2 regions of the Rhizobium sp. RHZ02 genome follow, and region 1 is predicted to be linked to the other one. Evidence: riboswitches for the same ligand, from Rfam matches in the RefSeq annotation. Region 1 holds a riboswitch; the other holds the start of a gene.

The links. A riboswitch is a leader RNA that binds a small molecule or an ion and turns the genes downstream of it on or off. The one in region 1 is predicted to bind cobalamin.
Region 2: it holds a riboswitch for cobalamin, as region 1 does, so the genes downstream of both, cobU (bifunctional adenosylcobinamide kinase/adenosylcobinamide-phosphate guanylyltransferase) here and nrdH (glutaredoxin-like protein NrdH) in region 1, are expected to answer to the same signal.

The regions. Positions count from the first base shown of each region.
Region 1 is NZ_JACUZX010000033.1:36,601-40,942, forward strand. Features, by position in the region: gene nrdE (class 1b ribonucleoside-diphosphate reductase subunit alpha) at 1-1,751, opposite strand, end outside; gene nrdI (class Ib ribonucleoside-diphosphate reductase assembly flavoprotein NrdI) at 1,721-2,134, opposite strand; gene nrdH (glutaredoxin-like protein NrdH) at 2,145-2,366, opposite strand; cobalamin riboswitch at 2,615-2,838, opposite strand; partial or broken gene IB244_RS28525 (5-methyltetrahydropteroyltriglutamate--homocysteine S-methyltransferase) at 2,960-3,601, opposite strand; gene IB244_RS28530 (DUF1214 domain-containing protein) at 3,915-4,342, shown strand, end outside.
Region 2 is NZ_JACUZX010000034.1:20,275-24,616, forward strand. Features, by position in the region: gene cobN (cobaltochelatase subunit CobN) at 1-806, opposite strand, end outside; gene cobW (cobalamin biosynthesis protein CobW) at 817-1,866, opposite strand; gene cobU (bifunctional adenosylcobinamide kinase/adenosylcobinamide-phosphate guanylyltransferase) at 1,872-2,396, opposite strand; cobalamin riboswitch at 2,525-2,922, opposite strand; gene IB244_RS28790 (chloride channel protein) at 3,170-4,342, shown strand, end outside.

The sequences.
Region 1 (4,342 bases):
CCTTCCACGACGGCCTGCTTCAGTTCCAACCAGTCGTCTTGCGTCGGAACGTGGACCCCTGCCGTCTCGAAAAGCTCTGCTACACGCGCTGTCGCGGGCTTCCACTCAGCTTCGGTGTACTTGTTGAAATATTCGCCCGAAGCGTACTTCGAATTCTCGAAACCCTTAAAGCTCTGACCCCGCTCGACGGCCAGCCGGTTCGAGGCACGGATGGCATGATAGGTGACTGTGTAAAAGTACATGTTGGTGAAGTCGACGCCCTCTTCGGAGCCATAGTAGATACGTTCGCGGGCGAGATAGCCGTGAAGGTTCATCTGCCCGAGACCAATCGCGTGACTGTCGGCGTTACCCTTAGCCACGGCTGGAACGGACGTGATGTTGCTCATGTCGGAAACGGCAGTCAGCGCCCGGATCGAGGTTTCGATCGTCTTGCCGAAATCGGATGAATCCATCGCTGCAGCGATATTCAGCGAGCCGAGATTGCAGGAGATGTCCTTGCCCATGTGCTTGTAGGAGAGATCGTCATTGTAGTCGCTCGCCTCGCTCACCTGCAGGATTTCCGAGCAGAGGTTGCTCATGGTAATGCGTCCGGCAATCGGGTTCGTCTTATTCACCGTGTCTTCAAACATGATGTAGGGATAGCCGCTTTCGAACTGGATCTCGGCAACAACCTGAAAGAAGTCACGCGCTTTGATCTTCTTTTTCTTGATGCGGCTGTCGGCCACCATCTCCCGGTACTTTTCCGTCACCGAGATCTCGCTGAAGGCGACGCCGTAGACACGCTCCACATCGTAGGGCGAGAACAGGTACATATCCTCGTTGTTCTTTGCCAGTTCGAATGTGATGTCGGGGACAACAACGCCGAGGGACAGCGTCTTGATGCGGATCTTCTCATCGGCATTCTCGCGCTTGGTGTCGAGGAACCGCATGATGTCGGGGTGGTGGGCGTTGAGGTAGACGGCGCCTGCCCCCTGCCGCGCGCCGAGCTGGTTGGCGTAGGAGAAGCTGTCCTCAAGGAGCTTCATGACCGGGATTACGCCTGACGACTGGTTCTCGATCTGCTTGATCGGCGCTCCCGCCTCGCGCAGGTTCGTCAACGACAGAGCGACACCGCCGCCGCGCTTGGAGAGCTGCAAAGCGGAATTGATGCCGCGTGCGATGCTCTCCATATTGTCCTCGATGCGTAGCAGGAAGCAGGAGACAAGCTCACCGCGCTGCTTCTTTCCGGCATTGAGGAAGGTCGGGGTCGCCGGCTGGAAGCGGCCCGAGATGATCTCATCAACCATGTCGCGGGCCAGCGCTTCGCTGCCCTGCGCCAGCGTCAGTGCCACCATGCAGATACGGTCTTCGTAGCGCTCGAGATAACGCTTCCCGTCGAAGGTCTTCAGCGTGTAACTGGTGTAGTACTTGAACGCGCCGAGGAAGGTCGGGAAGCGGAACTTCTTATCGTAGGCGTGATCGAACAGGTCGCGGACGAAATTGAACGAATACTGGTCCAGAACCTCCTGCTCATAATAGCCTTCGGTCACGAGGTAATCGAGCTTCTCCCTGAGATTATGGAAGAACACTGTATTCTGGTTTACGTGCTGCAGGAAATACTGCTTGGCCGCTTGCCGATCCTTGTCGAGCTGAATCCTTCCGTCCTCGTCATAGAGGTTCAGCATCGCGTTGAGTGCGTGGTAGTCGAGCGTTGCGTCCGCCACCTTCGTATCCGCCACCTTCACAGGGCGTTCGAGAACTGCCGTGTCCAAAATCGTTCCAATCCATGTTTGACATTGGCGACATCCTCCACGGTGCCCAGAAGCTCGAACCTGTAGAGGTAGGGCACCTGACATTTCCTTGCGATGATGTCGCCGGCAAGCCCGTAGGTCTCGCCGAAGTTGCTGTTGCCCGCGGCAATCACGCCACGGAGGTTCGAGCGGTTCGCCGCATCGTTGAGGAAACGGATCACCTGCTTGGGGACGGCGCCCTTGCCGCCGTCGCCGCAATAAGTCGGGACGATCAGGACGAAGGGACGTTCCGCCGTAAGCGTGAGCTCGGCGCCGATCGGAATCCGCGATGCGGGCAGCCTGAGTTTTTCGACAAAGCGGCGGGTGTTCTCGGATCTGCTGGAGAAATAGACGAGCTCACCCATCGGCCGATCCTCAGGCCAGAGCGTTGATCATATCAGGTCGGAAGCCAGCCCAGTGCAGGTCACCGGCAACGACGACGGGAACCTGACGGTAGCCGAGACCCTGCACGAGCTCGTAGGCCGCGGTGTCGGTCGAGACGTCGATCACGTCATAGTTGATCCCTTGCCGATCGAGCGCGCGTGTGGTCGCCGTGCACTGAACGCAGGCAGGCTTGCTGTAGACGGTGATGGTCATGGTAATCCTCATGTCAGATAGGCGGGCGATAGCGATCGGACATCCTCCGACGTCCGGCCAAAAGTGAGCGATGATGAAGGCAGCCGCTTGCGGTCGCCGGACGCTCAGGCGCCCGTCATTCGCGCGGACGGATTTCGAAACTCAAGATCATAAGACTTCACCCCGAAGTGGCTCATGCGGCGGTCAGGGGAAGCGGCACGCACGGCAACATCCCGCACGCAATCGCGACCTTCCGGACACCCCGCCCGTGGACGTTTGCGTTGCAAGGCAGGTCTCCTGGCTTGCGGGTCATCACATTCGATCTGCCTTCCCAATGCCCTCAAGGCGTTCAGTGGACCTATCGATCGAATGCTCGCCGCTCACAGTTGCGGGGGCAGCTCCGGCATTGCTCGACCCATCATGGGCCTCACGCACCGTATTCCCGTCTTAGCTTCCGACGCGAATCGGAAGAACCTCGAACACAAGATATAGTATACGAGGCGAAAATCGCGTCAACGGATACCATCAGACAGACGCAGAAACGCTGGGGACAAATAATGAAGGCAACGAAGCCGGACCTTCGCCCGGCTTCGGGGTTCGGTGGCACGGTAGGGCTAGCCCTCTACCGCGGCTACTTCGCGCAGGCTGCGCGCGGCTTTCACCATATTGACGAGTGCGGGTTTGACCTCTTCCCATTGCGGGTTTTCAAGCCGCAGTCCGGGTTGACTCAAAGTTGGCGGTCGCTCAAATGTGTGCGCGCCAGACTGAGCAACGCTCGCATCTCCTCGGCATGAGGAACCCGCGGCGAGTGGATGTCATAGACACCCAGTCCGATTTCGTTCGGATAACCTTCTCCGACGAATGCATCGAGCAGTTCCATTTTCGACCTTGATGTCTCGATCGAGATCCCATCCGCGTCCATCGCGGCGATCGAATCCATGATGTCGTTGAACTCGGAATAGCACATGTGCGTATGGATCTGCGTGTCGTCCGCCACGTCGCTGGAGCAAATTCGGAAGCACTCGACAGCCCAATCGAGATAATGCTGCCAGGCACCCTTCCTGAGGGGAAGGCCTTCGCGTAACGCCGCTTCGTCGATCTGGATCATCGCCGCGCCCGCTTGCTCGAGATCCTTCACCTCATCATGGATGGCGAGCGCGATCTGTCGGCACACGGTCTCGCGAGGCAGGTCGTCGCGAACGAAGGACCAGTTGAAGAATGGTAACCGGTCCCGTCAGCATCCCCTTCATGGGCTGCGTTCAAGCCAGGCAAGCAGGCTTCCCCTCACTTCGGTCGTGATCTCGAATTGTACGGGACGTCCGGTCTTTCGCTGGACGACCATGGCGCGGGTTCGAATTTCTTGAACGAGAGTCCCGATTTTGATCTTAGCGCGACGCCCGCCTCGTGCCCTCTACCTCAACCCACGCGCCCTCCCGTGCAGCGGTTCGTTCATCGATCCAAATCGGCCGTCAGCATTGCAGAACACTTCAATATTTACCGTAACGTACTTCCTCTCGTGCCTCGAAAAGCGAGGATGTTGTCAGCGCCGCTAACAAGGTCAAGGTCATCATGTCGCTACGCTCTGTTACTTTCCTCCTCCTCGCTTTTTTGATGGTGGCAGGTGGGACCTCGGCGCAGACCGCTCAGGTCAGCGATGAAGAGATCAGCCAGGCCTATATCTACCTGCTTGGCCGGCTGCTGATCACGCGCCAACAACAGCTCGACTTCCAGGAAGGTTTTAAGTGGAACGAGTTGGTTCACAGGAAGCCCGGCGCGGTGGACTGGCCCAATCCGAACCTGGACGTCGCCTATTCCGAGGCCTGGGTTGCAGTCGACGAGACCAGTTGCACAATCGTCTCGGTCCCTGAAATCAAAGACCGGTACTTTACCGTCCAATTCCTGAACGGGTGGGGCGAGACGCTTGCCAATATCAACGAACGCGTCTTCCCCAACAAGGCGTCGGGCGATTTCGCCGTTTGTCTGCGAGGCGCAAAAGT
Region 2 (4,342 bases), on a different contig from region 1:
ACCTCGGGCTTGATGGCGTTAAAAACACTTTCGAGAATGCCCTTCGAGACAGGATCCTTGAGGCTGTAAGCAAACACCGGCAGCGGCCGGATGCCTTCAGCCAGCAGCGTATCGATCAAGGCTTCGACAGGCTTGGTCTCTCCGCTTTGCACGAGCGCGCGATAGAAGCTGACCGCGACCACTGGCGTTTGTGACACTCCCTGTACGAAGCGCACCCGTTCGTCGCACGCCGACCTCCACTCTTCGACGCCGACGACGCCCTTGCCCGGCCACCAGATCCCAGCCTTCATCAGCGGCGATGCCGCTTCCGGCTTTTCAGTTCCCGAGAGCATCGCACCGGCATAGTCCAGAAACGCCCGCGAATTGGCATCGCCGCCTTCGATGAGATAGGCCCAAAGGGCGTTCAGGTCTTCAAGCGGTACATTCGAAAATGGTGTCAACCCCGCATCGGACTTCGAATCTCCGGGCAGCACGGCGATGAACGCGCCAGATCGAGCTGCCGCCGTATGGAGCGCCTCCAGCGCATAGTGGAAGTAGCTGGCGCCACCCAGCGCCCTCACGACGATTAGCTTGGAGTGGCGGGCCGTCCGCTCGATATAGGCATCGACCGACATTGGATGCTTCAGGCTCATCAGGCTTGCCAGCCGCAGCGAGAAGCCGGCCGACGGTTCGTCATAAGCGGCGGCTATCGCGGCAAGCTCGGTATCGGCAGCCGACAGGAACAGGACATCGCCGGGCGATTGACCGAGATCGATCGCCTCCTCGGCGTCACTGATTGTTCCCTGCTGTGCCAGAAGCAGATGCATCGGTCTTGCCTTATGCCAGCGCTTCGATCGCCTTGCGCACCGCCGCTTCGTCCATCTCGTGCAAGCCGATGACGACAAGACGGGTGCCGCGTGCTTCGCCCGGCGCCCAGGCGCGATCGAAATAGTGGTCGATCCGGCTGCCGACCGCCTGCAACTGCAGGCGCATCGGCTTGCCGGGAACATCGATGAAGCCCTTGAGCCGCAGCACGTCATGTTCGCCGATGATGCCCCTCAGCGCATCCACGAAGGCTGCCGGATCGGCAACAGGACCAAGCTCGACCACGAAGCTGTCGAACTCGTCATGATCGTGCGGCACGCCGTCCTCGTGTTCGAGTTCATGGTGGGACTTGCGATTGACCACATCGTCTTCCGTACCGACGCCGAGCCCGAGCAGCACGCTTGCCGGAACCTCGCCATTGCGCGCCTCGATCATGACAGGCTTGCGAGCGATACGGGAAGCAACCTCATCGCGCACGCGACCAAGGCCGGCGGTGTCGAGAAGGTCGGTCTTGTTGAGTACGATCAGATCGGCGCAGGTCAGCTGGTCCTCGAAAAGCTCCTCGATCGGGCTCTCATGGTCGAGCGAATCGTCTTCGACCCGACGAGCCTCGACGGCATCGTGATCGTCCGCGAAGCGGCCCGCGGCAACGGCGGCGCTGTCGACAACGGTAACGACGCCATCGACGGTGACCTGCGTGCGGATATCAGGCCAGTTGAACGCCGCAACGAGCGGCTGCGGCAGCGCGAGACCGGATGTTTCAATAACGATATGGTCGGGGCGCTGTTCGCGCTCCAGAAGCTTGGTCATCGTCGGAATGAAGTCGTCGGCAACCGTGCAGCAGATGCAGCCATTGGTGAGCTCGATGATGTCATCCTCGGTGCAGTTCTCCGCGCCGCAGCCCTTGAGCACGTCGCCGTCGACGCCGAGATCGCCGAATTCGTTGATGATAAGCGCGATCTTCTTACCGTTGGCATTGGAGAGCAGATTGCGGATCATCGTCGTCTTGCCGGCGCCGAGGAAACCCGTGATCACGGTCGCCGGAATTTTCTGCTGGTTCATGAAATTCAACCCTTCATCTTCAACGGCAGTCCAGCCGCGATAAAATACACATCCACGGCCTCGGCCGCGATCATTTGATGCAGACGGCCGGCATGGTCCCGAAACTCCCGCGCCATGCGGTTTTCCGGCACGATACCGAGACCGACCTCATTGGAAACGATGACGAGACGGGCTCGTGCCGTCGGCAGATACGCCACAAGCGAGGCAAATTCCGCCCCTATGTCGCGGTCTTCCATCATCAGATTGGTGATCCAAAGCGTCAGGCAATCCACCAAAACTGCCCGCTTCTCGCCATCGATCGCCCGCAGGCAGCCGACAAGATCCAGCGGCTCTTCATGGGTATGCCAGAGATCGCCGCGATCGGCTTTGTGCTTGTCGATCCGGGCGCGCATCTCGTCGTCCCAAGCCCGACCGGTCGCCACGTAATGGTGCTCCAGGCCGCTCGAGACGACCAGTTGCTCGGCAAAACGCGATTTGCCCGAGCGCGCGCCGCCCAGGATGAAAGTCGCGCCTGATGATATCGGGCTCATGGAAAACGCTGACCGATCTTCGGAAGCCTTCCGCGAGAGACCGGAACGACTGCGGAGCGCAGCCGGCAAATCTGTCTTTCAGCCATGACAACCTCCGTGCTGGCAGCGGGCATCACCCAGGAATGGGCTTTTCGCCCGGCACAGTTGGCAGGTCTCCTGGCTCGCGGGTCTTGGCCGCGATCGGGGCAAACCGGAAACCGGTCGCCCCAGATCGTGCCAGCGGATCTTCCTCGCCTTCCCGGCTGCATTTCATGAAAAGGCGGACGATTCGTAGACGTAAGAGGCGTCCTGCCCCGGTTGATCATGATGCACTGCCAGTGACTTTTCCGTCGCCACTTTCGCACAGCCCGCCTGCACCCTTGCAGGCTGTCAGCCACGCGAAACCAACGCCGGACGGAAAACCCTGACCGCTCTACAGTCGCGGGGTCGGCTCTGATGACGGTGCCCGAATTGGGTCCACCGCTTCACATTCCCTTTTCATCCGCACCGATTCAACCGGTCCGGAACCATCCGTTATGGCGTCATCGTTAGGCAAGGCCACTCCTGAAGTCAATCAAAAGCCGTCGCTCCTAAGATTGCCGTCATCGCCGCGAAACGCTGTCAAGTCGACCTACTCTACAAGATTTATCGTCTTTTATCAGTGGCTTACGTCATAAATAATTATTGTCCGCGCCGGTCTTTTGCCGCAATTGCATCGCAAGCGGGTCGCGCCACTGATTTGCCCCTCCCTTCCTCGCACTTGAACGCGCCTGCGCCCGCCTAGTTTTCCTGCCATGCTCCTCAAAATCGATATTCGCCGCTTCGGTCCGTTTCATACCCTTCTCGATATCGGGCGGATGCGCGCCCTGCTGCGCCGCAGCGAGATGGGGATGGTCATCGCCGGCGCGATCGTCGGTGTCATATCGGGTTTGGCGGTGACCGGTATGGGTCTCATTTCCCGCGAAATGCACAGCCTGATCTTCGGAATCAGCGACGTCGAGAGACTGAGTTCGTCGCAGATCGACAACAAGCTGCTGTTGCTGACGGCGCCGGTCTGCGGCGGCATTCTCCTGGGTCTGTTGCTGTTCGTGCTTGCCAAGACCCGCAAGAAGCCGATGGTGGATCCGATCGAGGCGAACGCACTGCATGGCGGTCGGCTATCTCTCACCGATAGCATTCTGGTCGCAGTCCAAAATCTTATTTCTAATGGTTTCGGGGCCTCCGTCGGCCTGGAAGCCGGCTACACGCAGCTGGCGGCCGGACTGGCCTCGAAGCTCGGGCTGAAGCTGCAGCTTCGCCGCTCGGACCTGCGCGTTCTCGTTGGGTGCGGCGCAGCGGGTGCGATTGCCGCTGCCTTCAATGCCCCGCTGACCGGCGCATTCTACGCCTTCGAGCTCATCATCGGCTCGTATACCATCGTCTCGCTAACGCCGGTTGTGGTTTCTGCGCTGGTTTCGACGCTGGTGGCTCGGCTGCTCGGTGGCAGCGATTTCCTGATCGACGTTGGCGAATTCGGTACGGTCATGCCGGCTGATTACGTCCCGGCTCTCCTGCTCGGCGCATTCTGTGCGGGTGTCGGTATCATGATCATGCAGGGCGTTGCCTGGATCGAGGAATTGGCTCGCCGGAGTTCGATCGCGACGCCGCTGCGCCCTGCCCTTGGCGGCATCGTCGTTGGCCTCCTCGCGCTGATCACACCGCAGGTGCTGTCGGCAGGACATGGCGCGCTCCACCTCAACCTCGGGCGCGACGTCGCGATTCCGGTGCTCGTGGGCCTGTTCCTCCTGAAAGCCTTCGCCTCCGCGATCTCGATCGGTTCGGGCTTCAGAGGCGGTCTGTTCTTCGCGTCGCTGTTCATGGGCGCGCTGGTAGGCAAGTTCTTCGCCTATTCCGCCCCCTACTTCGCTCACGCTACGCTGACACCGGTCATCTACGCGGTCGTCGGCATGAGTTCGCTTGCGGTCGCC